Regions from separate parts of the Streptomyces sp. NPDC060028 genome, predicted to be linked through region 2. Evidence: riboswitches for the same ligand, from Rfam matches in the RefSeq annotation. Region 2 holds a riboswitch; the other holds the start of a gene.
The links. A riboswitch is a leader RNA that binds a small molecule or an ion and turns the genes downstream of it on or off. The one in region 2 is predicted to bind ZMP and ZTP.

Region 1: another riboswitch for ZMP and ZTP. It lies ahead of glyA (serine hydroxymethyltransferase); the one in region 2 lies ahead of ACFWBF_RS13585 (bifunctional 5,10-methylenetetrahydrofolate dehydrogenase/5,10-methenyltetrahydrofolate cyclohydrolase).

Annotation. Positions count from the first base shown of each region.
Region 1 covers NZ_JBHWVJ010000033.1:70,737-82,113, forward strand. The annotation lists gene trpS (tryptophan--tRNA ligase) at 1-563, opposite strand, end outside; gene glyA (serine hydroxymethyltransferase) at 809-2,095, opposite strand; ZMP/ZTP riboswitch at 2,131-2,223, opposite strand; gene rocD (ornithine--oxo-acid transaminase) at 2,333-3,538, shown strand; gene ACFWBF_RS18655 (glutathionylspermidine synthase family protein) at 3,556-4,758, opposite strand; gene ACFWBF_RS18660 (hypothetical protein) at 4,765-5,070, opposite strand; gene ACFWBF_RS18665 (hypothetical protein) at 5,194-6,021, shown strand; gene ACFWBF_RS18670 (PLP-dependent aminotransferase family protein) at 6,018-7,412, opposite strand; gene ACFWBF_RS18675 (carboxymuconolactone decarboxylase family protein) at 7,459-7,962, shown strand; gene ACFWBF_RS18680 (malate dehydrogenase) at 8,071-9,060, opposite strand; gene ACFWBF_RS18685 (DUF3017 domain-containing protein) at 9,357-9,974, opposite strand; gene ACFWBF_RS18690 (bifunctional methylenetetrahydrofolate dehydrogenase/methenyltetrahydrofolate cyclohydrolase) at 9,964-10,827, opposite strand; gene ACFWBF_RS18695 (hypothetical protein) at 11,056-11,377, shown strand, end outside.
Region 2 covers NZ_JBHWVJ010000021.1:74,991-86,367, forward strand. The annotation lists gene ACFWBF_RS13550 (alkaline phosphatase family protein) at 1-1,179, shown strand, start outside; gene ACFWBF_RS13555 (amino acid permease) at 1,256-2,692, shown strand; gene ACFWBF_RS13560 (SRPBCC family protein) at 2,735-3,184, shown strand; gene ACFWBF_RS13565 (ATP-binding protein) at 3,272-4,333, shown strand; gene ACFWBF_RS13570 (hypothetical protein) at 4,330-6,153, shown strand; gene ACFWBF_RS13575 (RNA polymerase sigma factor) at 6,158-7,744, opposite strand; gene ACFWBF_RS13580 (methyltransferase domain-containing protein) at 7,960-8,721, opposite strand; ZMP/ZTP riboswitch at 8,779-8,873, shown strand; gene ACFWBF_RS13585 (bifunctional 5,10-methylenetetrahydrofolate dehydrogenase/5,10-methenyltetrahydrofolate cyclohydrolase) at 8,946-9,791, shown strand; gene ACFWBF_RS13590 (MAB_1171c family putative transporter) at 9,850-11,082, opposite strand; gene ACFWBF_RS13595 (NAD(P)/FAD-dependent oxidoreductase) at 11,079-11,377, opposite strand, start outside.

The sequences.
Region 1 (11,377 bases), on a different contig from region 2:
GCGACCTCCTTGACGATGTGCGCCGCGGGGAGGGTGAAGGTGTCGCCGAAGCGCTGGTTGAAGCGCTCGGCCAGGTCGCGGGTCAGCTCGATGTGCTGGCGCTGGTCCTCGCCCACGGGCACGGCGTCCGCCTGGTAGAGCAGGATGTCGGCGACCTGGAGGATCGGGTACGTGAAGAGGCCGACGGTGGCGTTGTTCGCACCCTGCTTGGCGGACTTGTCCTTGAACTGGGTCATCCGGCTGGCCTCGCCGAAGCCGGTGATGCAGTTCATGACCCAGCCGAGCTGCGCGTGCTCGGGGACGTGGCTCTGGATGAAGAGCGTGCAGCGCTCGGGGTCGAGCCCGGCCGCGAGGAGCTGCGCGGCGGAGAGCCGGGTGTTGGCCCTCAGGTCCTTCGGATCCTGCGGCATGGTGATCGCGTGCAGGTCGACGACCATGTAGAAGGCGTCGTGCGTGTCCTGCAGGGCCACGTACTGGCGGATGGCTCCGAGGTAGTTCCCGAGGTGGAACGAACCGGAGGTGGGCTGGATGCCGGAGAGCGCGCGAGGACGATCAGAAGCCATGGCTTCATTCTCTCAGGTGCGGGGCGGGGCTCCGCCCCTGCGCTGGCCGGATCCGGGCGGGGCCCGGCCCGGGGCCGCCCCCGCGCCCCGGGCGGCGCGGGCGGCCGCGCCCGTACTCGCGCGTAGCCGCGCGGCCGGATCTTGCCCGAAGCAAGCGACCGCTTTCCCCGCAGCCCCGCCCGGCCGGCCACGCGGGCAGAGCTGCAAAGATCAGCCCCGCCCGCGTGTGAGGCGGCGCCGCAGGGTTACGGCTGCGGCAGGCCCGGGGCCGGGAAGGCGGACATCAGGTCCGCGACCTCCGCACGGATGGCGGCGAGGGCCGGCTCGTCGGACTTCGCGGCCGCGTCCACCGCGCGGGAGATCCAGTCGGCGACCAGCGGCATGTGGTCGACCCCAAGGCCCCGCGACGTCAGCGACGGCGTACCGATCCGGATCCCCGAGGGGTCGAACGGCTTGCGCGGATCGAACGGCACCGTGTTGTAGTTCACCACGATCCCCGCCCGGTCCAGCGCCTTCGCCGCGACCTTGCCCGGGACGTCCCGCGACGTCAGGTCCATCAGGATCAGGTGGTTGTCCGTACCGCCCGACACCAGGTCGAAGCCCCGGGCCAGCAGCTCCGCGGCCAGCGCCTTCGCGTTGGCGACGACCGCGTGCGCGTACGACACGAAGGACGGCTGCGCCGCCTCGTGCAGCGCCACCGCGATACCGGCCGTCGTCTGGTTGTGCGGGCCGCCCTGGAGGCCGGGGAACACCGCCTTGTCGATCGCCTTCGCGTGCTCCGACCGGCACATCAGCATCGCGCCGCGAGGACCGCGCAGGGTCTTGTGCGTGGTCGTGGAGATCACGTCCACGTGCCCCGCCGGGGACGGGTGCGCGCCGCCCGCGATGAGGCCCGCGATGTGCGCCACGTCCGCCACCAGGATCGAGCCCGCCTCCTCGGCGATGGACGCGAAGGCCGCGAAGTCGATCGTCCGGGGCAGCGCCGTGCCGCCGCAGAAGATGATCTTCGGCCGCTCGGCCAGCGCGAGGTCGCGCACCGCGTCGTAGTCGATGAGCCCCGTCCCGGCCGAGACCCCGTACTGCACGCCCCGGAACCACGAGCCCGTCGCGGACACGCCCCAGCCGTGGGTCAGGTGCCCGCCCATCGGCAGGGCCATGCCCATCACCGTGTCGCCGGGCTTCGCGAAGGCGAGGTACACCGCCAGGTTGGCCGGCGAGCCGGAGTACGGCTGCACGTTCGCGTGGTCCACCCCGAACAGGCCCTTGGCCCGCTCGACGGCCAGCGCCTCGACGCGGTCGATGTTCTGCTGGCCCTCGTAGTACCGGCGGCCGGGGTAGCCCTCGCTGTACTTGTTCTGCAGCACCGTGCCGGAGGCCTCCAGCACCGCCGCGGACACGTAGTTCTCGCTCGGGATCAGGCGCAGGGTCTCGGCCTGCAGGGATTCCTCCGCCGCGACGAACGACGCCAGTTCGGGGTCGGTCGCGAAAAGGGCGGGATGGGCGGGGTGGGCGGACGGCTGGCGCGCGGTCATGGCGGCTCCTCCGGGGTCGATGTCAGGTCTCGTCCCCGCGAGGCCCAGGCGAGCGGCCCTGTGTGCGGTGTCGTGCCCGCACGACTCCCCCGGAGTCGGTTCTCCGTGCGCCAGTCGTCGTGCGTACCGGCCACCTTAGCGGGCGCGCCACGAGAAAGGTTTCTCCGTCCGGTATACGAGCGAGGATGGAGGGTGACGCCACCCTCGTCACAGGCCTGACGGACGATCGGAGACCCCGTGTCGACAACTGCAGATGCCATCCGTTCCGCCGACGCGCACAGCGCGCACAACTACCACCCGCTGCCCGTCGTCGTCGCGACCGCGGACGGCGCGTGGATGACCGACGTGGAGGGCCGCCGGTACCTGGACATGCTGGCGGGCTACTCGGCCCTCAACTTCGGCCACGCGAACCGCCGCCTCCTCGACGCGGCCCGCGCCCAACTGGAGCGGGTCACGCTCACCTCCCGCGCCTTCCACCACGACCGCTTCGCCGACTTCTGCACCGAACTCGCCGCGCTGTGCGGCAAGGAGATGGTGCTCCCCATGAACACGGGCGCGGAGGCCGTGGAGACGGCCGTGAAGACCGCCCGAAAGTGGGGCTACGAGGTCAAGGGCGTCCCGGACGGCCACGCCAAGATCGTGGTCGCGGCCGACAACTTCCACGGCCGCACGACGACGATCGTCTCCTTCTCCACCGACCACGAGGCCCGCGACCACTTCGGGCCGTACACCCCGGGCTTCGAGATCGTCCCGTACGGGGACCTCACCGCGCTCGCCGCGGCCGTCACCGAGAACACCGTGGCCGTACTGCTGGAGCCGATCCAGGGCGAGGCGGGGGTCCTCGTGCCGCCCGCCGGATACCTGCGCGGCGTACGGGAACTGACGCGCGCGCGGGGCGTCCTGTTCATGGCGGACGAGATCCAGTCGGGCCTGGGCCGCACCGGCAGGACCTTCGCGTGCGAGCACGAGGAGGTCGTCCCGGACGTGTACATCCTCGGCAAGGCCCTCGGCGGCGGGGTCGTGCCCGTCTCGGCGGTCGTCGCCGACCGGGACGTGCTCGGCGTGTTCAAGGCGGGCGAGCACGGCTCCACCTTCGGCGGCAATCCGCTCGCCTGTGCCGTGGCCCTGGAGGTCATCGCGATGCTCCGCACCGGCGAGTTCCAGCAGCGCGCCACCGAACTCGGCGACCACCTGCACCGGGAGCTGAACCTGCTGGTCGGCGGGGGCGCGGTGACGGCCGTACGGGGACGCGGGCTGTGGGCCGGCGTCGACATCGACCCGGCGCTCGGGACCGGCCGGGAGATCTCCGAGAAGCTGATGGGGCTCGGGGTGCTGGTGAAGGACACCCACGGTTCCACGATCCGGATCGCGCCGCCGCTGGTGATCACCAAGGAGGACCTGGACTGGGGCCTGGACCAGCTCAGGTCGGTGCTGTCCGCCTGATCAGAGGATGCCGCGTCTCACAAGATGACGTGGGGCAGGAAGCGGGCGTACTCGTCCGTGACCGGCCCCGCCGATTCGCGGATGCCGAGCCCCGCCGCCTCGTCCTCGACGACCCACGCGCCGAGCACCACCCGGTTGCCGTCGAAGTCGGGCAGCGGGGCGAGGCCCTGGAAGCAGTACGCCTCCCCCTCCGCCGGGACGAACGGCTCGCCGCTCCCGTCCGCCGGGTGCAGCGTCACCCCGGCGCCCTCGCGCCCCAGCAGCGGCTTCGCGACGTACCCGGCAGCGCCGGCCTCCGCGAGCTCGCGCGGTCCGTCGAGGTAGGCGGGCAGCAGGTTCGGGTGCTCCGGGAAGAGCTCCCACAGGACCGCCAGCAGCGCCTTGTTGGACAGCAGCATCTTCCACATCGGCTCGATCCACACGGTCGAGCCGGAGCCGCCGCCGTGGTCGTAGGTGCCGAGGACCTGCGGGCCGAACTCGTCGGCGGCCAGCCATTCCCACGGGTAGAGCTTGAAGCAGCTGCGGATGAAGCGCAGCTTCTGGTCCACGAACCGGCCGGACAGGCTGTCCCAGCCGATCTGTTCGACGGACAGGGCCTCGGTCTCCAGGCCCGCCTGCTCGGCGGTCTCCTGGAGGTAGGCGACCGTCATCAGGTCCTCGCCGAGCTCGTCGGTCTCGGAGTGCGCGAAGTGCAGCGGGCCGGGCGGGAGCAGCTCCGCCTGCCGGCGCCAGGCGTCGACGAGGCGCTCGTGCAGGGAGTTCCACTGGTCGGCGCCGGGGAAGCGTTCCTCCATCCAGAACCACTGCGGACTCGCCGCCTCCACGAGGGAGGTCGGGGTGTCGGCGTTGTACTCCAGCAGCTTCGCCGGGCTGCCGGAGCCGTCGTAGCGCAGGTCGAACCGCCCGTACAGGGAGGGCTGTTCGGCGCGCCGCCGCCAGGACTCGGCGATGCGGCCCGCGAGCTGGGGGTCGGTGATGCCGAGGTCCGCGAAGCGGTCGTGCTCGACGATGTGCGCTGCGGCCGCCAGGCACATGGCGTGCAGTTCCTCGACGACGTTCTCCAGCGCCTCGACCTCGGGGAGCGAGAAGGAGTAGTACGCGCTCTCGTCCCAGTACGGGCGCAGGGTGTCGTCGGGGTAGCGGGTGAGGGGGTAGATCAGCCCCTGTTCCTCCACCGTCCGCTGCCAGTCCGGGCGGGGCTCGATGGTGTGGCGTTCCATCGGGGATCAGCCGCCGCTGGAGCCGGTGTGGCTGCCGCCGCCGATGCCGCCGCGGGTGACGGCCGACTTGTCGAAGCTGCCGCCGCTCACCCGGTTGTTGGCGGTGCTGCCGCCGTAGTAGTACGAGCCGCGGCCGCCGCTCTTGCACTCCTTGGTGTTCAGCTTCTCCATCGTGACGCGGTCGGCGCAGCGCTTGTCGGGCTCGTTGCTGCTGCCGCAGGCGACCAGGGCGGCCGCGAGCAGGCCCATGCCGCCGAGCGCGACGGTGCCGGAGCGCATACGGCGCTGGTTGGTACTGCTGCTGGTGTCCATCTGTGGCGGCTCCCCTGGTGGCGTGCTGCCGACAGAGTAGAGCGGTGCCCCGGATCGATGGAATCCGGCCGTTGTCACACCCGGCTCATACCCTTCACCTACAGTCGGTTCGTGCTCATTGGGATGATTTGCGCGCTCGGTGCGGCGGTCTGCTTCGGTACGGCGTCGGTCCTCCAGGCGGTGGCCGCGCGGGCGGCGGAGCCGGGTACCGGCTCGGGAGTGGACACCGCCCTGCTGCTACGGGCCCTGCGCCAGTGGCGGTACCTCGCCGGACTCGGGCTGGACGGGGTCGGCTTCGTCCTGCAGATCGTGGCGCTGCGGCACATCCCGATCTACGCGGTGGGGGCGGCGCTGGCGGCCAGCCTCGCGGTCACGGCGGTGGTCTCGGCGCGACTGCTGGGGACGCGGCTGAGCAGGAGCGAGTGGGCCGCCGTCGCGGTGGTCTGCGCGGGACTGCTCATGCTCGGGCTGGCGTCCGGGGAGGAGGGCTCCGGGGAGGGGTCGCTGGAGCTGAAGCTGGGACTGCTGGCCGTGGCGGGCCTGGTACTGCTGGTGGGAGCGGTGGCGGGCGGGCTGCCGGACCGGCCCCGGGCCCTGGTGCTGGGCCTCGCGGCCGGCACCGGCTTCGGGGTGGTGGAGGTGTCCGTCCGCCTCATCGACGGGCCGTCGCTCACCAACCCGGCGCTGTACGCACTGCTGCTGGGCGGGGGCGCCGGCTTCCTGCTGCTCACCTCGGCCCTGCAGCGCGGCTCGGTGACGGCGGCGACCGCCGGGCTGGTGCTCGGCGAGACGATCGGCCCGGCGGCGGTGGGCGTGATCTGGCTCGGCGACCGCCCCCGCGAGGGACTGGCCTGGCTGGCGGTGACGGGCTTCGCGGTGGCCGTCGCCGGAGCCCTGGCCCTGGCCCGCTTCGGCGAACCCCCGGCCGAGGAGCCGGGCGCGACCTCTTAGGGCAGCGCCGCCACCAGCGCGGCCAGGGTCGCCGACCAGGCGCTGATCGGCGGGGTCCCGTACCCGACGACCAGTGCCTCGCGGGGCGGGACCACCGCGTCCGGGTGCCGGAAGGACGACAGCGGGTGCACGGCCAGGTCCTGCCAGGCCGCCGACCGCATCACCTCGCGCTCGGTGCCCGGCGGCAGGTCCAGCACCGCGTGCAGCCCCGCCGCGATGCCCGAGACCTCCACCCGGCCCGAGACGGCCGCGACCAGCTCGTCCCGCCGCCGCCGGTAGCGCGTCCGCATCCCCCGCACGTGCCGGTCGTACGCGCCGGAGCGGATGAACTCCGCGAGGGTGAGCTGGTCCAGCGCGCTGGAGGTCCAGTCGACCCGCCCCTTCATCGCCAGCACCTCGTCCAGCACCGACGGCGGGACGACCATCCAGCCCATCCGCAGCCCGGGCGCCAGGGACTTGCTCGCCGTCCCCAGGTACACCACCCGGTCCGGGTCCAGCCCCTGCAGGGCCCCGACCTGCTGGCGGTCGTAGCGGAACTCCCCGTCGTAGTCGTCCTCCAGGACCAGCCCGCCCGTGGTCCGCGCCCAGTCCACCACCGCCGTCCGCCGCGCGGGGGTGAGCGCGGCGCCCGTGGGGAACTGGTGCGCCGGCGTCAGCAGCACCGCGCCGGCCTCGGAGGGCAGCTGCGCCGTACGGGCCCCCGCGCCGTCCACGGCCATCGCGCGGGTCCGCAGCCCCGCCCCGGAGAGCAGCCCCCAGTGGATGTCCAGCCCGTACCCCTCCACCGCCACCTCCCGGACCCGCCGGGCCTTGAGCACCCGCGCCAGCAGCATCAGCCCGTGCACGAAGCCCGCGCAGAGCACGATCCGCTCCGGGTCCGCGTACACCCCGCGCGCCCGCGCCAGGTACCCGGCCAGCGCCTCGCGCAGCTCGACGCGCCCGCGCGGGTCGCTCCCGTACCCGAAGGCCTCGTTCGGGGCGTCGGTCAGCGCCCGCCGGGCCGCCGACAGCCAGGCCGCGCGCGGGAATCCGCTCAGGTCCGGGGTGCCCGGCAGCAGGCTGTACGAATGCCCCGGCCGCGCGGGACGGCGTACCGGCGCGGCCTGCGCGCTGCGCCGCGGCCGGGCCCGCTGCGCGACCCGCGTACCGGAGCCCTGGCGGGCCGTCAGCCAGCCCTCGGCGACGAGCTCGGCGTACGCCTCCGCGACCGTGTTCCGGGCGATCCCGAGGTCGGCGGCGAGCGAGCGCGAGGAGGGCAGCCGGGTCCCCGGGGCCAGCCGCCCGCTGCGCGCGGCCTCGCGCAGCGACTCGGCGAGCCCGGCCCGCAGGCCGCGCCCGGGGGTGAGTTCCAGATGCAGGTCCGCGCCGAAAGTGGCCCACGATTCCGTCATGGAGATGGACCATATCGGTGGTCCGCCTGCTTCGTAGGGTGGGGACATGACCACGCACCAGCACCCCGCCGAGACCGTCCCCGAACAGGCCCCCCGCATGCAGTGGGCCAAGGCCGCCCCCGAGGTCTACAAGGCCGTCTACGCCCTGGAGGTCGCCTCCCGGAAGGGCCTGGACCCGACCCTGGTCGAGCTCGTGAAGCTCCGCGCCTCGCAGCTCAACCACTGCGCGTTCTGCCTGGACATGCACACCAAGGACGCGCTGGCGGCGGGCGAGAGCGTGGAACGGATCGTGCTCCTCGGCGCCTGGGAGGAGTCGCGCCACTTCTACACCGAGAAGGAGCTCGCGGCCATCGAGCTGACGGAGGCCGTGACCGTACTGACGGACGGCTTCGTCCCCGACGAGGTGTACGAGCGGGCCGCGAAGCACTTCGAGGAGCAGGAACTCGCCCACCTGATCGCCCTGATCGCGACGATCAACGTCTGGAACCGCTTCGGCGTCACCACCCGCATGACCCCGGGCCACTACAAGGCAGGCACCCACAAGGCCTGACGGGCGGTCGTGGACACACGGAGAACGCCCCGGCGGGCAGGCCCGCCGGGGCGTTCTCCGTGAAGCGGTGGAGCGGGTGGCTCCGGTGGAGCAGGTGGCTCCGGTGGATCAGATCAGGCCGAGCTCGCGGACCGCGTCGCGCTCCTCGACGAGCTCCGCCACGGACGCGTCGATGCGCGTACGGGAGAACTCGTTGATGTCCAGGCCCTGGACGATCTCGTACTTGCCGTCCTTGGTGGTGACGGGGAAGGAGGAGATGATGCCCTCCGGGACGCCGTAGGAGCCGTCCGACGGGATGCCCATCGAGGTCCAGTCGCCCGCGGCGGTGCCGTTGACCCAGGTGTGCACGTGGTCGATGGCGGCGTTCGCGGCCGAGGCGGCGGAGGACGCGCCACGGGCCTCGATGATCGCGGCGCCGCGCTTGGCGACGGTCGGGATGAAGGTCTCGGCGAGCCACAGCTCGTCGCTGACGACCTCGGCGGCGTTCTTGCCGGCGATCTCCGCGTGGAAGATGTCCGGGTACTGGGTGGCCGAGTGGTTGCCCCAGATGGTCAGACGCCTGATGTCGGAGACATCGGCGCCGGCCTTCTGCGCGAGCTGCGAGATCGCCCGGTTGTGGTCCAGACGGGTCATCGCGGTGAAGCGCTCGCGCGGTACGTCCGGGGCGGCGGCCTGCGCGATGAGCGCGTTGGTGTTGGCCGGGTTGCCGACGACGAGGACCTTGATGTCGTCCGCGGCGTGGTCGTTGATGGCCTTGCCCTGCGGCTTGAAGATGCCGCCGTTGGCGGAGAGCAGGTCGCCGCGCTCCATGCCCTTGGTGCGCGGGCGGGCGCCCACGAGCAGGGCTACGTTCGCGCCCTCGAAGCCCTGGTTCGGGTCGTCGAAGATGTCGATGCCCTTGAGCAGCGGGAACGCGCAGTCGTCGAGCTCCATGGCGGTGCCCTCAGCGGCCTTCATGCCCTGGGGGATCTCCAGAAGACGGAGCTTGACCGGCACGTCCGCGCCGAGCAGGTGGCCGGACGCGATGCGGAAGAGCAGCGCGTAGCCGATCTGGCCGGCGGCGCCGGTGACGGTGACATTCACGGGAGTGCGGGTCATGGCCTTCTCCGTTAGACAGCTGGCGGTGGGGCGTCCCCGCCCCATGTGCTGGGAGGACGCCGCTCCCCGACCCTGTAAATCTTGACGTGAAGAGACATCCGCGGTCAGGCTATCCGACCCGGGACCGGGCCAACCCCCCGGTCCGTGTGGTGCGTGGCACACGGACCGGCGGTTCGAAGGCCCGGCGGCCCGATTCCCCCTGCGTTTCGGCAGTTCGCGGGCGTTCCACCCCGAAGATCGGCCCGTTTCGGGGGCTTCGGGTTCACCCGGTGGACACGGCTCGTGCGGTCACGGCGCTAGCGCACGGTGAAGCGGACCGCGCTCTCCAGGAACGGGATGTCCAGCAGCGCCTTGGGCTCCATGGCCAGCGCGAGCAGCGTGATCGCCACGCCCAGCAGCCCGTACGTGACCATGTCCGTGAAGCGGGAGCGCACCGCGAGCATGCCCACGGACGGCAGTATCCGCCGCAGCACCGCCGCCGCGATCAGGGCGATGCCGATCAGCAGGCAGCCGACGCGCGGGTGCCCCGTCGCGGTGGACAGCAGCCCTGCCGCGGTCGCCGCGAGCACCGCGAGCATCGGCCACTGGCGGGCCGGTGCGGGGGCGTCCCCGGGCGCGGCGCGGCCGCCGCCCTCGGGGCGGGCGGTGTCCTGCGTGACGGAGGGGAAGCGCCGCGACTTCGCGGCGCCGGCCTCGGCGTCCGCCGTCTCGGCAGCCGCAGCCCCGGCGTCCGCCTTGTCGGCGGACGCCGCATCGGCGGCCGCGGGTGTCTTCGGGGCCCGTCCGGACGGCGAGGCCTCCGGCGCGGTCCCGCTCGTGCCGCCTGTCCCGCCTGTCCCGCCTGTCCCGCCCGTGGCTCCCGTGCCGCCCGTGGCGCCGTCCGGGGTCGGGTCCGCCGCGCGCTCAGCCCGCACTGGTGTCGGTCCGTTCGGCGGCCTCGACGACGTTGACCAGCAGCTGGGCCCGGGTCATCGGGCCGACTCCACCCGGATTCGGGGAGATCCAGCCCGCGACCTCGGCGACCCCGGGGTGCACGTCGCCGACGATCTTCCCCTTCTCGTCGCGGCTGACGCCGACGTCCAGCACGGCCGCGCCCGGCTTCACGTCCTCCGGCTTGACCAGGTGCGGGACACCGGCCGCCGCGACGATGATGTCCGCCTGGCGCAGCAGCCCGGAAAGGTCTCGCGTACCGGTGTGGCACAGCGTCACGGTCGCGTTCTCGGACTTGCGGGTGAGCAGCAGGCCGATGGAGCGGCCGACGGTGATGCCGCGGCCGAGGACCACGACGTGCGCGCCGTTGATCTCCACGCCGTGGTGGCGCAGCAGTTCGACGATCCCGTACGGGGTGCAGGGCAGCGGGCCCGGCTCGTTCAGCACCAGCCTGCCCAGCGACATCGGGTGCAGGCCGTCGGCGTCCTTCTCCGGGGCCATCAGCTCCAGGACGCGGTTGGTGTCGATGCCCTTGGGGAGCGGGAGTTGGACGATGTAGCCCGTGCACTCCGGGTTGGCGTTGAGCTCCCGTACGACCGCCTCGATGTCCTCCTGGGAGGCCGTCGCGGGCAGTTCGCGCTGGATGGAGGCGATGCCGACCTCCGCGCAGTCCTTGTGCTTGCCGTTGACGTACCAGCGGCTGCCCGGGTCGTCGCCGACCAGCAGGGTGCCGAGGCCGGGGGTGATGCCCCGGGTCTTGAGCGATGCCACGCGGGCGGTCAGTTCGGACTTGATCGCGGCTGCGGTGGCCTTGCCGTCGAGAATCTGGGCGGTCATGGGTCCATCCTCCCGGATGAAGTGGTCCTGGTTCCAGTCGCGCCCTCCATTGCACTTGCACAACAAGTCACCGGCCGGTCGCACACCGGCTGGACAAGTCCGCTCCGGCCGGACGACGATGGCCGAAAGAGTTGCCGCGAGCAGTGCCGGGGGGCGGGCCGCATACCGAACGCAGTGATCCTCCGCGCGTGCCGTGCGTCCCCGCACTTCCACGGAGGAACACCCCAGATGAGCTTCGGCGACCCGAACAACCCGTACGGGCAGCAGCCGCAGGGCCAGCCCGGTTACGGCTACCCGCAGCAGGCCCCGCAGGGCGTCCCGCCCCAGGGCGGCTACGCCTACCCGCAGCAGCAGGCCCCGGCGCCCCAGGGATACCCGGGCTACGCCGCGTACCCGGTCGCCCCCGGCGGCTACCCGGGCATCCCGGTGCAGATGCCGGGCCTGATGAAGACCGCGCGCGTCCTGCTGTTCATCATCGGCGGCCTCCAGCTGATCGGCGGCGCCCTGGCGATCCTCGGCGGGGTCATCCTCTCGTCGGAGGTGTCGAACT
Region 2 (11,377 bases):
GTGCGCACCGCGCTCTCCTTCACCGCCGAAGTGGGGCGGGAGATCGGCCAGTCGGTGAGGTCCCGCCTGCGCGAGGACCGACCGCGGGTGTCGCGGGGCGGGCTCTACCCGATGATCCGGGCCTTCGCGACGGTGGTGGAGCGCGACGTCGTGGTGGCGGCGGTGATCGGCGACATGCTCGCCGGGCGCGCCGCCGTGTACGCGGACCTGGTCGCCTACGACGAGGTCGCCCACCACTCGGGCCCGCACGGCCGGGACACCGACCAGGTCCTCGCCCGCCTCGACCGGAGCCTCGCCCTGCTCGCGCGGGTCGCCGAGCACGCGCCGCGGGAGTACCGGATCGTGCTGCTCTCGGACCACGGCCAGAGCCCCGGCGAGACCTTCCTGGGGCGGTACGGGCTCACGCTGAAGGACCTGGTCCGGGCCGGCTGCGGGCTGCCGGTGTCCCGCCGGGCCGGGCGCACCCGCAGCGGGGCCGAGGCGCGCGCCGCCGTACGGGCCGCCCTGCACCGGCCGGTCGAGGAGGAGGGCGAGGAGGCCCACCCGGAGCCGGGCCCGGACCCGGTGGTGCTGGCCTCGGGCAACCTCGGGCTGATCTCCTTCCCCGACCTGCCGGGCCGGGCCTCGCGTGAGCGGATCGAGCGCGCGCACCCGGCCCTGCTGGCGACCCTGGCCAACCACCCGGGCATCGGTTTCCTGCTGGTGGACGGGGAGGTGCTGGGGCCGGACGGGGCCCGGGCGCGGCTGGACGTCCCGGGTGAGGCGGAGGCGGCGCTGGCGCGCTTCGGGCCGGGCGCCGCGCAGGCCGTCCGGCGGACCGACTCCTTCCCGCACGTGGCCGACATCATGGTGAACTCGGCGTACGACCCGGACACGGGCGCGGTGCACGCCTTCGAGGAGCAGATCGGCTCGCACGGGGGCCTCGGCGGGGAGCAGGGCCACGCGTTCCTGATGTGGCCGAGCGAGCTGTCGGAGCCCGGCCCGGAGCCCGGGGCCGAGCTGGTGGGCGCGGAGGCGGTGCACCGGGTGCTGCGGCGCTGGCTGCGGGAGGCGGACGGGCCCCAGGTGCCGGTCGGTCCCCGGTCCACTCCGGCGCGGGCGGAGAATCAGCGGCTGGAGGGGGTTTCGGACGGAATCTTTCCTTGTGTAGACGCCTCCGTACGGGACGAAACCCGCTGATTTGGCGGCGCCTTCGCGCTGGTCAACCATGTGTTGACCTGCCCAGCATGTGAGACACCCCCGAGGCGCACCACCGATGACCAGCACCACAGCACCGCCGCCCACCCAGTCTTCCGGGACCGAGACCGAGGCCGGGACCGAGGCCGGGACCGCCTCCGAGCCCCACCCGCAGGGCAGCCCGCACGCCCGCCGCTTCGGCCTCCCCGTCGCGACCTGCCTGGTCATGGGCAACATCATCGGCGGCGGCATCTTCCTGCTGCCCGCCTCGGTGGCACCCTTCGGCACCGTCAGCCTCGTCGCCTTCGGCGTGCTCACCCTCGGCGCCGTCGCCCTCGCCCTGGTCTTCGGGCGGCTCGCCGAACGCCACCCGCAGACCGGCGGCCCGTACGTCTACGCCCGCGCCGCCTTCGGCGACTTCGCGGGCTTCCTCGCGGCCTGGAGCTACTGGATCACCACCTGGGTCTCCAACGCGGCCCTCGCCGTCGCGTCCGTCGGCTACCTCGGCGTGCTCTTCCCGGCCGTGGGCGAGCACAAGTGGTCGATGTGCCTGGCCGCCCTCACCGTCCAGTGGCTGCCCGCGCTGGCCAACCTGGCCGGCACGCGCTACGTCGGCGCGGTGCAGGTGGTCGCCACCGTACTGAAGTTCGCTCCCCTGCTGCTGGTCGCCGTGGGCGGGCTGTTCTTCTTCGACCCGGCCAACCTCGGCCCCTTCCAGGCCACCGACCAGAGCGCGGTCGGCGCCGTCTCCGCCACCGCCGCGATCCTGCTCTTCAGCTACCTCGGCATCGAGTCGGCCGCCGTCAGCGCCGGCGAGGTCCGCGACCCGGCCCGCAACGTCGGCCGGGCCACCATCCTCGGCACCGTCGGCGCGGCCGCCGTCTACCTGCTGGGCACGCTCGCCGTCTTCGGCCTGGTCGCGCACGAGGAGCTGGTCTCCTCCACCGCTCCCTTCACCGACGCCGTCAACGCCATGTTCGGAGGGACCTGGGGCGGCACGCTCGTCGCCTGCGCTGCCGTGGTCTCGATGGTCGGCGCCCTCAACGGCTGGACCCTGCTCAGCGCGCAGACCCCGTACGCCGCCGCCAGGGACGGGCTGTTCCCCAAGGCCTTCGAGACGAAGAAGCGCGGTGTCCCGGTGGTCGGTGTCCTCGTCACCGTCGTGCTGGCCTCCGGCCTGACCCTCTACAACTACACGGCCGGCTCCGAGGGCGTCTTCGAGACCCTGGTCCTGGTCACCACCTTCACCGCGACCGTCCCGTATCTGCTCTCCACCGCCGCGCAGCTGTATTTCCTCGCCTCCGGCCAGTCGGAGCGGGTCCACCGCGGCCGGCTCGTCCGCGACTGCGTCCTCGCCTGCCTGGCCTTCGCCTTCTCGATGTGGCTGGTCGCCGGATCCGGCTACGCCGCCGTCTACCAGGGCGTCCTCTTCCTCTTCGCGGGCGTGCTCGTGTACGCGGTGATGTCGGCGAGGTCCGTCCGCAGGCGGCGCGCAGCCGTTTCACCCGCGGGGTAATTTGGAAGGAGAGGTCAGTCAGGGGGGCTCCAAGGGGTCGCCATGTCCGCGATCAGCAACAGCATCGACATCGACCGCAGACCCGAGGACGTCTTCGCCTACGTGACGGACCCCACGCACCTGCCGGAGTGGCAGGACAGCGCCGTGTCCGCGGTTCCCGTGGGCGACCTCCCGGTCCACGTGGGTTCGAGGGTCCTCGTCACCCGCCAGATCGGCAAGCGGACGATGCCCTCGACCGTGGAGTTCACGGAACTCGACCCGCCGCGGAGCTGGCACCTCCACGGCGTCGACGGGCCCGTCCGGCCGGACGTACGGGGCCGGATTGAACCCCTCGACAACGGGACCCGCTCGCGCGTCACGCTGTCCGTCGACTTCGAGGGCCACGGCATGGGCAGGGGCCTCGTCCCCCTGATGGTCAAGCCCATGGTCCGCAAGGAAATGCCCCGCAGCGAGGAGAAGCTGAAGCACCTGCTGGAGCACTCCGCGGCCTGAGCCGGCGGGAAAACCGGATGCTCCCGGAGACGTGGTGCGCCCACACTGGGCGCACCACATCCCGGACCCCGAAGGACATCCACACCCGTGCAGGCTGCCGTGACCGTCACTCCCGCCCAGATCCCCGAACTGCTCCTCGGCCTCGCCACCGTGCGGCCCGTGTTCCTCTGGGGGGCGCCCGGCATCGGCAAGTCCTCGCTCGTGCGGAAGTTCGCCGACTCCCTGGGCCTGGAGTGCGTCAGCCTCCTCGGTACGCAGCTCGCCCCCGAGGACCTGATCGGCGTACCGCAGATCCGTGACGGCCGCTCCGTCTTCTGCCCGCCCGAGGCCATCGCCCGCGACGAGCCGTACTGCCTCTTCCTCGACGAGCTCAACGCCGCGTCCCCGGACGTCCAGAAGGCCTTCTACTCGCTGATCCTCGACCGCCGGATCGGCTCCTACGAGCTGCCCGCGGGCTCCATCGTCATCGGCGCGGGCAACCGGGCCACCGACAACGCGCTGGCCCGGCCCATCGCCTCGGCCCTGGTCAACCGCCTCACCCACGTCCACCTCCAGGCCTCCGCGCGGGACTGGCTGATCTGGGCCGGCGAGAACGGCATCCACCCCTGGATCACCGACCACCTCACCGACCGCCCCGACCACCTGTGGTCGCAGCCGCCCAAGACCGAGGAGCCCTTCTCCACGCCGCGCTCCTGGCACATGCTCTCCGACGCCCTGCACTCCTTCGGGCCCGAGCTGGACGAGCAGACCCTGAAGGTCGTCGCGCACGGCACCCTCACCCCCGCGCACGCCGTCTCCTTCTGCGGCTACGCGAAGATCGTCCGCCACAGCTTCGGCATCGAGGCGATCATCAAGGGGGAGGCCTCCTGGCCCACCCGGCCCGCCGACCGCGACCTGCTGTACTACCTGGCCGATGCCTTCCGAGGCCGCCTGATCAAGGAACTCCCGGCGCAGCGCGAACACGTCTCGCCCGCCGTCCGGCAGACCGCCTACCGGGCCAAGTCCCTGCTCGTGCAGCTCGCCGAGATCTCCGTCGAGGTCGCCCAGACCGTCATCGCCGACGACGGCGACGGGCTGCCGGTGCTGCCCGGCTGGTTCCTGATCGAGGCCGCCCGCGACATGCCCCGCCTGGTCGAGGCCCGCCGGTGAGCAGCGGCGCCCCGCGCGGCAAGAACGGCAAGGAATCCAAGGCCGACCCCGCCACCCAGGCCTTCGCCGAGGGCCTGGCCCTGGTCAAACGGAACCCGGCCCTCGCCGCTGTCGAGGGGAACATCTGCCGCGAGGCCGGCTGCGCGGCCGCCCCCGCCGGGGGACTGGCCGTCGTGACCTCCAACGGCACGATCCACGCCCACCCCGCCCGACGGGCCGACCCCCGGGAGTGGGCCTGGACGATCGCCCACGCCCTGCTCCACCTCGGCTTCGGCCACGTCCCCGCCGGCAGGGACGAGGACCGTCCGCAGCCCGACCGCTTCGACCTCGCCGCCCGCTGCGCCGTCGTCAACCGCTTCCTGCTGACCTTCTCCGTCGGCCGGGCCCCCGACCACCTCCCCGCCCAGTACCCCGGCGGCGACGAGGAACTGCTCGCCGCCCGCTGGCGCCGCGACGGCATCCCGGCCGCCTACGAGCGCTGCGGCACCGCCGGGGACCACCCCGACCAGCTCCTGGTCACCTGGCCGGCCTGGGGCAACAGCGCCGTCCCCGACTGGGAGACCGCCTTCGCGCACGCCCTGACCCGCAGCGTCTCCGCCGCCATGGACGTCGCGGGCGGCCGCCGCGACCGGGTCACCGGAGAGCGCGTACGCCGGCACCCCTGGGACCGGGCGCTGAACTGGTTCGTCTCCTCGTACCCGCTGCTCGGTGGCCTCGCCGCCGGCCTGGAGATCGTCGCCGACGCCGAACTCGCCCGCACCCAGGGCATCGCCATCGCCGCCGTCAGCACGAGCGCCGGGGAGATCTACGTCAACCCGCTGCGCACCTTCACCGACGGCGAATGGCGGTTCATCCTCGCCCACGAAATGCTGCACGCCGCCCTGCGCCACGGCGAGCGCCGCGGCGCCCGCGACCCGTACCTGCACAACGTGGCCGCCGACTACGTGGTCAACGGCTGGCTCGTGGAGATGGACGTCGGCGAGATGCCCGAAGGGCTGCTCCACGACCCGGCGCTGAAGGACCTCTCGGTCGAGGAGGTCTACGACCGCATCACCACCGACCTGCGCCGGATGCGCCGCCTCGCGACCCTGCGCGGCAAAGGGCTCGGGGACATCCTGGGCGAGCCGCTGCCCCACCCGGGGAGCGGCCCGTACAGCGATCTGGACGGCTTCTACCGGCGCGCCCTGGTCCAGGGCTTCGACCTGCACGAGTACGGGGAACGCGGGCTGCTGCCCGCCGGGCTGATCCAGGAGATCCGGGCCTTGGCGCACCCGCCGGTGCCCTGGGACGCCCGCCTCGCCCGCTGGTTCGACGAGTACGTGCCGCGTCCCGTGGCCGTACGGTCCTACGCGCGCCCGGCACGCCGCCAGGCGTCCACCCCGGACATCCCCCGCGCGGGCCGGTACTTCCCGCCCGAGGAGATCGCCCGCTGCACCTTCGGGGTGGTGCTCGACACCTCGGGGTCCATGAACGCCGCCCTGCTCGGCAAGGCGCTGGGCGCGATCGCCTCGTACGCAGAGGCCCGCGACGTACCGGCGGCACGCGTCGTGTTCTGTGACGCGGCGCCGTACGACGCGGGCTATCTGCCGCCGAGCGAGATCGCGGGCCGGGTACGGGTGCGCGGTCGCGGCGGCACGGAACTGCAACCGGGCATCGACCTGCTCCAGCGGGCGGAGGACTTCCCGCCCGGGGCCCCGGTGCTGGTGATCACGGACGGGTGGTGCGACACCCTGCGGATCCGGCGCGAGCACGCCTATCTGGTTCCGCAGGGTGCTTCCCTGCCGTTCACGCCACGGGGGCCCGTCTTCCGACTGACCTGACGGTTTAGTCGAGGTAGTCGCGCAGCACCTGCGAACGCGACGGGTGGCGCAGCTTCGACATGGTCTTGGACTCGATCTGGCGGATGCGCTCACGGGTGACCCCGTACACGCGGCCGATCTCGTCCAGGGTCTTCGGCTGGCCGTCGTTGAGGCCGTAACGCATGGAGACCACGCCCGCCTCGCGCTCGGAGAGCGTGCCCAGGATCGACTGGAGCTGCTCCTGGAGGAAGGTGAAGGACACCGCGTCCGCCGGAACGACCGCCTCGGAGTCCTCGATGAGGTCACCGAACTCGCTGTCGCCCTCCTCACCCAGGGGGGTGTGCAGGGAGATCGGCTCGCGGCCGTACTTCTGGACCTCGATGACCTTCTCGGGGGTCATGTCGAGCTCCTTGCCCAGCTCCTCCGGAGTGGGCTCCCGGCCGAGGTCCTGGAGCATCTGGCGCTGGACACGGGCCAGCTTGTTGATGATCTCGACCATGTGGACGGGGATGCGGATGGTGCGCGACTGGTCCGCCATGGCACGCGTGATCGCCTGGCGGATCCACCAGGTCGCGTACGTGGAGAACTTGAAGCCCTTGGTGTAGTCGAACTTCTCCACGGCGCGGATCAGGCCGACGTTGCCCTCCTGGATCAGGTCCAGGAAGAGCATGCCGCGGCCGGTGTAGCGCTTGGCCAGGGAGACCACGAGGCGGAGGTTGGCCTCCAGCAGGTGGTTCTTGGCCCGGCGGCCGTCCTCGACGAGGATCTCCAGCTCGCGCTTGAAGGCGGGCTTGTGGTCCTCCTCCTCTTCGAGCTTGTACTCGGAGAAGAGACCCGCCTCGATGCGCTTGGCGAGCTCGACCTCCTGCTCGGCGTTGAGGAGCGGCACCTTGCCGATGAGCTTGAGGTAGTCCTTGACGGGGTCGGCGGTGGCGCCGGCGACCATGACCGTCTGTGCCGGGGCGTCGTCCTCGTCGTCGTCGGACAGGACGAAGCCCTGCGTGCCGCCGGGCTTGGGGGTCTCCTCCTCGGCGTCGTCGGCGAGGTCCTCGGCCGCCCAGTCCTCGCCTTCGGCCGCCGGGGTCTCGGCCTCGTCGCCGTCCTTGGCGCCGGTCTTCTTCGCCGCCGTCTTCTTGGTGGCGGTCTTCTTCGCGGCGGTCTTCTTGACCGTCCGCTTCTTCGGCTCGGCGACGGCCTCGGCCGTCGTCTCGTCCTCGGTGGCGGCGGCCGACGGAGCGGATATCGCCGCAGCGGTGGCAGGGGCCGGGCTGGTGGCCGAGGTCTTGCGCGCGCCGATGGGGCGCGGCGCGGCGGCAGCCTTCTTGGTGGCGGTGCGGGCCGGGGCAGCGGCCGCCTTGCGCGGCTTCTTGGCGGCAACCTTCGTGGCGGGCGCGGCGCTGACGTGCAGTGCGACACCCTCCTCGTCCAGGACCTGGTTCAGGCTGCGCAGGACCCGCTTCCACTGGTCCACCGGGATGCGGCCGGCCTCGAAGGCCTGGCGCACGTCGTCACCGTTGATGTGACCCTGCTCGCGGCCGCGCTCGACAAGCGCGACAAGGGCCTCGGATTCGGCGATCTCCGTGGGGAACGTACGGGACGGGCTGAGCGACACAAGGAGCCTCTCGTTGCGAACAGATAAGGGGTGGGCCGGACATCATCGCGCGAACTCGGGAAACAGACCCGAGGGGGGTCTGTATTCCGGGGCCGCGCGAGGACACCTGTCGGTTCATCGCATGCCCGAGTCGATTCGTTACGCGCTGAATTGAGTGACCTGCGCCACGCTGTGGCGGGGCAACCAATCCGGCGCGGTTCCGTCGGCCCCTTCCGTCAGCCCGTTTTGCGGGCCTCGATGAGGAAACGGGCGGTGTGCGCGACGAACGGGCCTTCGCGTTCGATCTGTTCGTGCAGCTCGCGCAACCGGTCCCGGTACTGCCCGACCGTGAAGCCGGGCACCATCCAGATCACCTTCCGGAGAAAGTAGATCACGGCTCCGATGTCGTGGAACTCCGTTCGCAGTCGTTCCGAGCGCAGAGCGACGACCTCGAGCCCGGCCTTCGTGGCGTCCGCCACGGCGTCGTCGGGGTGCCGGCCGCGGCGGATCTCCTCCGGCTGGGGCCCGAGGAAGTACTCGACCAGCTCGAAGACGCTCGCCGGACCGACCTGCTGGGACAGGTAGGTGCCGTCGGGCCGGAGCACCCGCGCGATCTCGTCCCACCAGATGGTCACCGGGTGCCTGCTGGTGACGAGCTCGAAGGCCTCGTCGCCGAACGGCAGCGGCGGCTCGTCGGCGTCCGCGACCACGACCGCGCCGAGCGGGTGCAGCAACCGGGTCGCCTTGGTGATGTTGGGCGGCCAGGACTCGGTGGCCGCCATCAGCGGGGGCAGCGGTCCGCAGCCGGCGAGGACCTCGCCGCCGCCGGTCTGGATGTCCAGTGCGGAGCCGACCCGGGCGAGCCGCTCGCCCAGCAGCCGCTGATAGCCCCAGGAGGGGCGCTGCTCGGTGGCGCGGCCGTCGAGCCAGGAGAAGTCCCAGCCGTCCACCGATACGGACTCGGCCTCGGCCACGAGATGGTCGAAAGTACGCGTCATGTGTAGATCGTCCCAGCTCTGGCCCCGGTCATCCACCGGATAAGTCGACTACAGTGGGCTCCGGGCCGTGACTGGCGTTCGGGTGGATCACCACCGGGGAGCGGCCCGGCGTACGCGTCGTACGTCGACTGCCGCGCGCCTGGGCGAACCGCTACCGCGAACCGCAGCGACGTTCAGGAGACCCCGTGACGACTGCCCAGACCGCCACCTCCACCGCCCGGCTGATGGACGGCACCGCCCTCGCGCGCCGCATCTCGGAGCAGACCGCCGCCTACGCGGCCAAGATCACCGAGCGCACCGGTACCGCTCCTTGCCTCGCGACCGTGCTGGTCGGCGAGGACCCCGCGTCCGTCACCTACGTACGCATGAAGCAGAACCGTTGCGCCAAGGCCGGGATCACCTCCCGCCACGTGGAGCTCCCGGCCGAGACCACCACCGGGGAACTGGTGGCCGCCCTCACCGCGCTCTCCGAGGACCCGGAGATCAGCGGCATCCTGCTCCAGCACCCCGTCCCGCACCACATCGACGAGCGCGCCGCCTTCGAGGCCATCGCCCCCGGCAAGGACGTCGACGGGGTCACCATGCACTCCTTCGCCGCCATGGGCTTCGGACTGCCGGGCTTCGTCTCCTGCACCCCCGGCGGCATCATGCGGCTGCTCGCCGAGTACGACGTCGACCTGACCGGCAAGCACGCCGTGGTGGTCGGCCGCAGCGCGATCCTGGGCAAGCCGGCCGGGATGCTGCTCCTGGAGCAGAACGCCACCGTCACCTACTGCCACTCGCGCACCGTGGACCTGCCGTCGATCGTGCGCCAGGCGGACGTGCTGGTCGCCGCGGTCGGCAAGGCCGAGTTCATCCGCGGCGAGGACGTCAAGCAGGGCGCGGTCGTCCTGGACGCCGGCTACAACGAGGGCAACGTGGGCGACGTCCACTTCGAGTCCGCCGCCGCCCGCGCCTCGCTGATTACCCCGGTCCCGGGCGGGGTCGGCCCGATGACCATCGCCGTACTGCTGGAGCAGACCGTCCGGGCCGCCGCCGCGCAGGCCGGCCTGTCGCTCGCGGACCTGTAGCGGTCCCGGAGCGCCAGGAACGCCCCGGGCCCTTCGGTCCGGGGCGGCGGTCACTGCCCTAGACGCCGGAGGCGCGGCGGCGGGCCGCGGCGACGATGGGGGAGGCGCGGAACTCCTGCGCCAGCTCGGCCAGCGGCTGCGAGTCCAGGCGGTGGGAGTCCATCCGGTACGGGGCCGGGCAGCCGAGCCCCGCGCCCGGCCCGGCGCAGCCGTCGCCCGCCCGGTCGGCGGCCGCCCGGTGCTGGCAGGCCGCGGCCAGCATGGCCGCGTCCGCGACCAGGGAGGCCTCCCGTTCGGTGAGGCCCTCGGCGAGCGCGGCCTCGTGGGCGCGGCTGCGTACGGCGGGGTCGAACCAGCACGCGAGGGCCAGGATGCCGTCGTCGATCACCGACTCCCGGTGGATCAGCCGGATCCCGACCGGCGACCACCAGGCCATCGGTACGGTCATCACACTGGACGCGGCGAACCCGCGCAGCGCCGCCCACAGGGGCTGCAGCCGCCGGTACTCGCTGAAGTCCCGCCAGGCCGCCGAGCCGCCGACGAGCGGCACGATGAACCCCGTACCGACCAGCAGGGCCGCCGTGGCGGCGATCGGCGGCGCCCCGTACGTGGACAGCCCGTCCCAGTCGCGACCGCTCCAATGGGCTCCCACCGCGATCCACTTCACGGTGACGAAGGCCATGTCCATGGCCCCGCCGAGCATGAGCAGCGCCAGCCCGGTGCGCAGCGGGCGCATCGGATTCTTCGGGCCCGGCGAGCCCGCCGCCGGGGTCAGGCGCCGCAGCCACTTGCGGCACAGCAGGGTGAGCGCGGTGCTGCCCACGGTGTGGGCCACCAGGTAGCAGACGATCATCTCGCGGATCCAGGGCGTGTTCGCGTAGTACGTGTCCATGTCGCGCAGCCGCTCGACCGGCGCGTCACCCTTCGCGAACAGGGCGACGATCAGCACGATGCCGGCGCTGTACGCGGCCACGGTGACGCGGATGGTCCGCAGGACACCGGGTGTCGGGGTGCCGCCCCAGTACAGGATCAGCACGATGGAGGCGCCCGAGAACGCGGTGAGCAGGCTGTAGACCAGGGGAGCCGAGAAGTTGACGATGCCGGTCAGGCGGTTGACGAGGACGATCGTCGGGGGCGCCGAGAGGAACACGGCGAGGGAGCCGACCGCCAGCAGGGTGCAGACGGCGCGCATGAGGGGCTGGTCCCAGCCCCTGCGTAAGGTCGGCGCCTTGACGATCAGTGCCGCGGCGATCACCAGCCCCGGCACGTAGAGGATCAGGCTTTCCGTCATCGGGCCTGTCCGACGGGGTCGACCGGACCCACCGGGTCGACGGGGCTCACGGTCTCGACGGGCCTCACCCGGTCCAAGGGGCTCACCACGTCGACCGGACCCACCGCGTCCACGGTGCTCACCGGGTCCACCGGGTCCACCGGGCTCACCGGGTCCGCTGCGCCGGTCGCGCGGGCGAGGCCGGCCACGGCCCGCTCGGCGGTGGTGAGCGGCGCGGCCTTGAGGGCGCCCCGGTCCGAGGCCCGCAGCACCTCCCAGACCATGGACGGGCGCAGCCAGTACGTGGGCGGCCGGT